3 regions of the Micromonospora sp. BQ11 genome follow, and region 2 is predicted to be linked to each of the others. Evidence: riboswitches for the same ligand, from Rfam matches in the RefSeq annotation. Region 2 holds a riboswitch; each other region holds the start of a gene.
The links. A riboswitch is a leader RNA that binds a small molecule or an ion and turns the genes downstream of it on or off. The one in region 2 is predicted to bind cobalamin.
Positions count from the first base shown of each region.

Region 1: another riboswitch for cobalamin. It lies ahead of bluB (5,6-dimethylbenzimidazole synthase); the one in region 2 lies ahead of ACTMSW_RS19690 (hypothetical protein).
Region 3: another riboswitch for cobalamin. It lies ahead of ACTMSW_RS17780 (ABC transporter substrate-binding protein); the one in region 2 lies ahead of ACTMSW_RS19690 (hypothetical protein).

Region 1 covers NZ_JBQHDB010000010.1:37,440-39,694, reverse strand. The annotation lists gene ACTMSW_RS20935 (dihydrolipoyl dehydrogenase family protein) at 1-247, shown strand, start outside; gene ACTMSW_RS20930 (crotonase/enoyl-CoA hydratase family protein) at 285-1,049, opposite strand; cobalamin riboswitch at 1,112-1,309, shown strand; gene bluB (5,6-dimethylbenzimidazole synthase) at 1,346-1,981, shown strand; gene ACTMSW_RS20920 (Rieske 2Fe-2S domain-containing protein) at 2,069-2,255, shown strand, end outside.
Region 2 covers NZ_JBQHDB010000009.1:64,314-66,568, reverse strand. The annotation lists gene cobN (cobaltochelatase subunit CobN) at 1-585, opposite strand, end outside; gene ACTMSW_RS19690 (hypothetical protein) at 735-962, opposite strand; cobalamin riboswitch at 1,007-1,136, opposite strand; gene ACTMSW_RS19685 (hypothetical protein) at 1,638-1,979, opposite strand; gene ACTMSW_RS19680 (hypothetical protein) at 2,123-2,255, opposite strand, start outside.
Region 3 covers NZ_JBQHDB010000007.1:318,959-321,213, reverse strand. The annotation lists gene ACTMSW_RS17785 (M14 family metallopeptidase) at 1-771, shown strand, start outside; cobalamin riboswitch at 898-1,027, shown strand; gene ACTMSW_RS17780 (ABC transporter substrate-binding protein) at 1,111-2,049, shown strand; gene ACTMSW_RS17775 (FecCD family ABC transporter permease) at 2,082-2,255, shown strand, end outside.

The DNA.
Region 1 (2,255 bases), on a different contig from region 2:
CGCCGAGCTGTCGTCGTCGACACGGGGCTGGATCCACCGGGCCGACGGGTTCATCAAGGTGGTCGCGGACGCCGACCAAGGCGTCCTCATCGGCGCCACGTCGGTCGGCCCGGCCGGCGGCGAGGTGCTGTCCGGGCTGGTGGTGGCGGTGCACGCGGCCGTACCGCTGGCCCAGCTCCGGCACATGATCTACGCGTACCCGACCTTCCACCGGGCCATCGGCGACGCCGTCCGCGACCTGAGCTGACGCCGGGTGCCGGGCCGGCGCGCCGTGCCGGCCCGGCTCAGCCCGTACCGGCGCCGTGCCGACCGGCGCCGGCGACGAACCGCGCGGCACCGGCGGCCGCGTCGGTGGCCAGCGACCCCAGCCCGTACGCCAGTTCGGTGGCGAGCGCCTCCGCCTCGGGCAACCCGGCGCCGGCGAGGACCGCCGACCGGTCGTTGCGCAGGCAGGTCTGCGGATGCCCGGCGATCTCGGCCGCGAGCCGCTCGGCCGCCGCCCGCGCCTCACCCGGCGCGACCAGGCGGTTCACCAACCCCATGTCGTACGCCTCGGCGGCCGGCACGGCGCGGCCGGTGAGGATCAGGTCCATGGCCCGGCTCTCGCCGACCAGCCGGGGCAGCCGGACGGTGCCCCCGTCGATCAGCGGCACCCCCCAGCGCCGGCAGAAGACCCCGAGCACCGCGTCGGACTCGGCGACCCGCAGGTCGCACCAGAGCGCCAGCTCCAGCCCACCGGCCACCGCGTACCCGGAGATCGCCGCGATCACCGGCTTGGACAGCACCATCCGGGTCGGGCCCATCGGACCGTCCCCGTCCGGCTCGACGCGGTTGCCGCTCGGGGTCCCGATCGCCTTCAGGTCCGCTCCGGCGCAGAACGTGCCACCGGCGCCCCAGAGCACCGCGACCGCCGCGTCCGGGTCGGCCTCGAACGCGCGGAACGCGTCGGCGAGCGCGCGGGCGGTCGGCCCGTCGACCGCGTTGCGCGCCGCCGGCCGGTCCAGGATCACCGTGGTCACCCCTGCGGCACGTTCGACGCGTACGCCCATCGGGACAGCATGCCCGCGGCGGACCCGGCACGCCAGGCCCCGCCGGTGCGGTTAGCATCGGCGTCGGCACGATCATGTGAGGTGCCCCGCGCGAGCGGGGAGAATCGGGAAGCCGGTGCGAATCCGGCACGGGCCCGCCGCGGTGACCGGGGAGCCACCGTCCACGCGCGACAGCGCAGCCACTGGCCGACCGGCTGGGAAGGCGGACGGCCAGGCGACGATCCGGGAGTCCGAAGACCGGCCTCGCGTCCGGTGCCCACGCCGTCGGCGTGGGCCGAACGCAGCGGGAGCCTGCCATGGATCTGTACGACGCCATCCACCGCCGTCGGGACGTACGCGGTCAGTTCACCGGGGCGCCGGTGCCCGACGACACCCTGCACCGGGTGCTGGCCGCCGCGCACGCCGCGCCGAGCGTCGGTCACTCCCAGCCGTGGGACTTCGTCGTGGTCCGCGACCCGGACCTGCGCCGCCGTTTCCACGAACACGTCCACACCGAGCGGGCGACCTTCGCCGCCACCCTCGACGGTGCGGCCGCCGAGCGGTTCAGCCGCATCAAGATCGACGGCGTGCTGGAGTCGACGCTGTCGGTGGTCGTCACGTACGACCCGGCGCGGGGTGGCCCCGCCGTGCTGGGCCGGCACGCCATCGCCGACACCGGGCTCTACTCGGCCTGCCTGGCCGTCCAGAACCTTTGGCTGGCCGCCACCGCCGAGGGCCTCGGCGTCGGCTGGGTGTCGTTCTACCGGGAACCGTGGCTGGCCGAACTCCTCGGCATCCCCGACGGCGTACGCCCGGTCGCCTGGCTCTGCCTCGGCCCGGTCACCCACCTCGAAGCCGTCCCCGACCTGGTGCGGCACGGCTGGCGACGCGACCGCCCGCTGGCCGAGGCGGTCCACCACGACCGTTGGCGGCCGGCGGAGGGGACGCGGTAGCCCGGCGATCACCCGATGGTGGTATCCGTCCCCCGAGGTCGGTTTGCTCCTGCTCGTACCGGGAAGTCGGTACTCGTGCGAGCACTCATGACGAAGATCGAGCAGGCCTCCAGCCTGGACCGGGTCGGCGACCGGTTGCAGAAGGTGGTCCAGGCCACCCTCCGTCCACAGCGGGTGCGCGACCTGCTGCACGGTGTCTGGCTGGGGCACCCGCTGCACCCGGCGATGGTGCAGGTCCCCGTCGGCGCCTGGATCAGCACGGCGGTGCTGGACC
Region 2 (2,255 bases):
GGTGAGGCCGCGCAGCGAGCCGCAGAAGATCGGCAGTGGATTGCCGCCGGCCGCGCGTACCGCCTCGGCGAGGGCGTCGACGAACCCGGTGTTCCCGGCGAGGGCGTGCGCCCGGTAGAAGACGATCCCGACGGTGGGTCGGTCTCCGTCGCGCGAGTGCTCGCCGTGGATCCCGTACGCGGGCGTCGGGCTGGGCGGGTCGAACCCCTCCCCGGTGAGCAGGACCGTGTCGGAGAGGAACCGGGCCAGCACGGCGAGGTTGTCCGGGCCGCCCTCGACCAGGTAGCGCAGCGCCGCGGTCGCCACGCCGGCGGGCACGGTGGAGGCCGCGGTCAGCTCCGCGTCCGGCACGCTCTCGCCGCCGAGCACCACCGTGGGCACGCCGGAGGCGAGCACCGCCGCGAGGCCGTCCGGCCACGCCGCCCGCCCACCGAGCAGGCGTACGACGGCGAGGTCGACGCCGTCGAGCAGCGCCGGCACGGCGTCGAGGGTGACCCGGGCGGGGTTGGCGAGCCGGTAGTCGGCACCGCTGGCCCGGGCGGCGAGCAGGTCGGTGTCGGCGGTGGAGAGCAGCAGGATGCGCACGGGCGGCTCCGGAGAGTGACACCCGTGCCGGCGTGGGGGCCGGTCGGGCGAGGGGCGAGGGATGGCGCTGCGTCAGCGAATGCGGCGGATCGACGACCGGATCGCCCCGGCGGGAGGCCGGTGGGGACCGGTGGCGGTGCGCGGAGGCGTCAGGGGCGCGCGGAAGCGCCGGCCGGTGCGGCGCAGGGGGTGACGGCGCCGGCCGGTGCGGCGCAGGGGGTGACGGCGCCGGCCAGTGCGGCGCGTCGAACGCGGGTGCTGGTCGGCACGGCGGGGCCGCTCCGGGCGGCCGGCGCGGCCGGGCCGGACCGGGGCACGCTGCCGCGCCCGGTCGACGTACGACGATGCTGATCCATGGTGGAGACGCGGTGCGTCATCGGTCCTCCTCGGGTGTCCACGCCCTGGGGTGCACCGACGGCCGAAGTATCCTGGCTCCCGGATCGACGCTCACCCCCGGCCTTCCAACCGCGCACGCACGGCCGTGACTCACGAGGGGGGATCGCTCCCCGGTGACAGTGGCGGGACCGCGCCGGAATCACACCGGCTTCCTTCACTGCCGTCAGGCCGCGAATGCTGCCACACGTCGCGGCCGACGGTCAACGCCACCCGAGGCCCCACCCCCGCCGCCGCCGGGTATCGGTGGACGGCAATTGCGGCGATATCAACCGGCGCTACGGACATTGTCGCTTGCCTATAAAGTGCCCCCTTGCTCTGCCGCCATGGGCGCGCCGGATCGGGATGACGTCCATGGCGGGAGCGACGCGCAGAACGGGGGCAGCGGGTCGCCCGGTGACCGTGACGTGCCTGGCAGCCACGCTGGGCGAGACGATCCGGTCACGACCCAACCGCCGGCGACGGAACGTCCGTCATCGATCTGCCGTGAATCGGAGGGGAAGAGGTCCGCGCACACGCCCCGAGGCGGTTCCGCCCGTCGGGGGCACACGCCGGCGGGCCGGCGGCGGCAGGCCGTCCGGCCAGCGTCGGGTGGGCGCGCGGTGTGATGATCGACTCGGGCTTCCCCAAGCCGGAGTGCGACGGCCCGGCGTCGGGGGTCAGCGGGCGCGGCGCTCCGGGTGGGCCCGGTTCCACGCCCGCATGCGTTCCGGGTAGCCGGTCTTCGCGGCCTCGTACAGCGGCAGGGCGTGCTTGCGGGCCAGCGCGCCCGCGACGCGCGGCGACCCGGTGCGGCGGCGGATCCACTCGCCGTCGTGGGCGATCGCCACCACCGTCGTGTCGGTCGCCGTGGTCTCGGGCTCCAGGTAGAACTCGACCCCGGTACGGCTGGCCACGAACGCCTCCAGCGCGGCCAGGTCCTCCCGGGTGGCCTCCCGGTCGAGCTTCGTCGGGGTTCCCTCGGCCGCGGCGGTACGCGACCGTCGGCGGAACCAGCCCATGCCGGCCTCCTTTCCTCGCCGTACCCCAGTTCACCACCGTGACCTGGCAGCAGGCTGCGAGGACGGTGACAACCACCTGAGCGGATCAGCCCAGCGCCGGATGTCTGGCTGCACGAATAGGCGGGCCGGGTCCCCGCCTACCGTCACACGGTGTCCGCCGGCACGCCGCGCAGTCGGGGCAGGCGGTGCAGGATCCCGACGAGCGCGCCGAACACGATCGTGAGGATGATGCCCGCGATGACGAGTGGCTTCTCGTCGATACTCTGGCCGAGGAAG
Region 3 (2,255 bases), on a different contig from region 2:
ATCACCGACGGCGGCAGCATCGACTGGATGTGGGCGACACACGGCATCTGGGCGTACACCTTCGAGCTGTACCCGGGCTCGGCCGGCGGCGGCGGCTTCTACCCGCCCGACGAGGTCATCCCGCAGCAGACCACCCGCAACCGGGACGCCGTGCTGCTCCTCAGCGAGTACGCCGACTGCCCGTACCGGGCCATCGGCAAGCAGGCGCAGTACTGCGGCGGCGGTGGCGGCGGCACCACGGTCTGGTCGGACACCTTCGAGACCGCCACCGGCTGGACGACCAACCCGTCCGGCACCGACACCGCGACCCTCGGGGCGTGGGAGCGGGGCGCCGCCCAGGCGACCACCTCCAGTGGCGCGAAGCAGCTCACCCCGTACGCCGGGAGCAACGACCTGGTCACCGGCCGGCTGGCCGGCACCGCAGCGGGTGAGCACGACGTCGACGGCGGCGTGACCAGCGCCCGGTCCCCGGCGGTGACCCTGCCGTCCTCGGGCACGTTGACGCTCTCCCTGGCCTGGTACCTCGCCCACGGCTCCAACGCCAGCTCGGCGGACTACCTCCGGGTCAGCGTCGTGCACAACGGCGGCACCACCGCGCTGCTCACCCAGGCCGGCGCGGCGACCAACCGCAACGGCTCGTGGGCGGTGGCCAACCTCAACCTGACCCCGTACGCGGGCCAGTCGGTCCGCATCCTCGTCGAGGCTGCGGACGCCTCGGGCGCGAGCCTGGTCGAGGCGGCTGTGGACAACGTCACCATCACCAGCTCCTGATAGCCGGTGGGGCCCCGTTCAGCCCCCATCGGGGCCCCACCCACCTCCCATCCCTCGCCGATCCGGGACATAACGGCGCTGCTCACGACCGTCGAGCAGCGACCGGCCCCCGGATCGGCGAGGCGCGTACGGGGCGTGCGCTACCGTCGTACCGACCAATCCGCAGCGAAGCCGGTGCGAAACCGGCGCTGTCCCGCAACTGTGATGCCCCTGATCGGGGACGAGCCAGGTCGCCTGCGGTCGGTCGCGACACGCGCTCTCGAGGAAGGGCGCCTCGCGGACGGGCGCCCCCGCTCCCTGTCGGCGAAGCACCACGCTCCTCGACCGACAGGAGGACCCATGTCCAGACGTACCCCCCGGCTCTTCGCCGCGACCCTCGCGGTCGCCGCGATCGCCCTCGGCGCCTGCGCCGAGAAGACCGCCGACACCCCCGCGGCCGGCGGCAGCCCGTCGGCCGCCGCCAGCTTCCCGGTCACCGTCGGCTCGCTGACCCTCGAAGAGCGGCCGGAGAAGATCGTGTCGCTGTCGGCGACCGCCACCGAGATGCTCTTCGCCATCGGCGCCGGCAAGCAGGTGACCGCCGTGGACGACAACTCGAACTATCCGGCCGAGGCGCCGAAGACCGACCTCTCCGGCTTCCAGCCGAACGCCGAGGCGATCGCCGCCAAGAGCCCCGACCTGGTGGTGCTCTCCGACGACCGCAACAAGGTCGTCGAACAGCTCACCGCCCTGAAGATCCCGGTGTTCCTCACCCCGGCGGCCACCACGCTGGACGACTCGTACCGGCAGATCACCGAGCTGGGCACCCTCACCGGGCACCCGGCCGAGGCCGCCGACGTGACGAAGCGGATGAAGGACGACATCGCCAAGCTCGTGGCGGAGCTGCCGAAGCGGACGGAGAAGCTCACCTACTTCCACGAGCTGGGCCCGGACCTGTACACCGCCACCAGCAAGACGTTCATCGGCTCCATCTACGCGCTGGCCGGCCTGGAGAACATCGCCGACCCGTCCGACGCCGACGGCAGGAACGGTGGCTACCCGCAGCTCTCGCAGGAGGTCATCGTCAAGGCCAACCCGGACTTCGTGTTCCTCGCCGACACCAGGTGCTGCCAGCAGAGTGCCGACACGGTCAAGGCCCGGGCCGGCTGGGCCGGCGTCACCGCGGTGAAGAACAACCAGGTCGTCGGCCTCGACGACGACGTCGCCTCCCGGTGGGGCCCGCGCGTCGTGGACCTGCTCCGCGCCATCGTCGACGCGACCGCCAAGGTGCCGGCGTGACGCTCGCCCACTGTTAACAGGGGACCCTTTCCATGCAGCAGGCGTTAAGAAGGGGCCCTTCCTTGCCAGCAGCACCTGCCCGGCCGGCCGGGACGCCAAGCGCGTCCCGGCCGGCCGGGCTGCGGCCGGGCTGGCTCGTCGCCGGCGTCGCCGCCGTGCTGGTCGCCCTGGTCGCGGGGGTGTCGTTCGGCGCGGTGAGCCTGCCG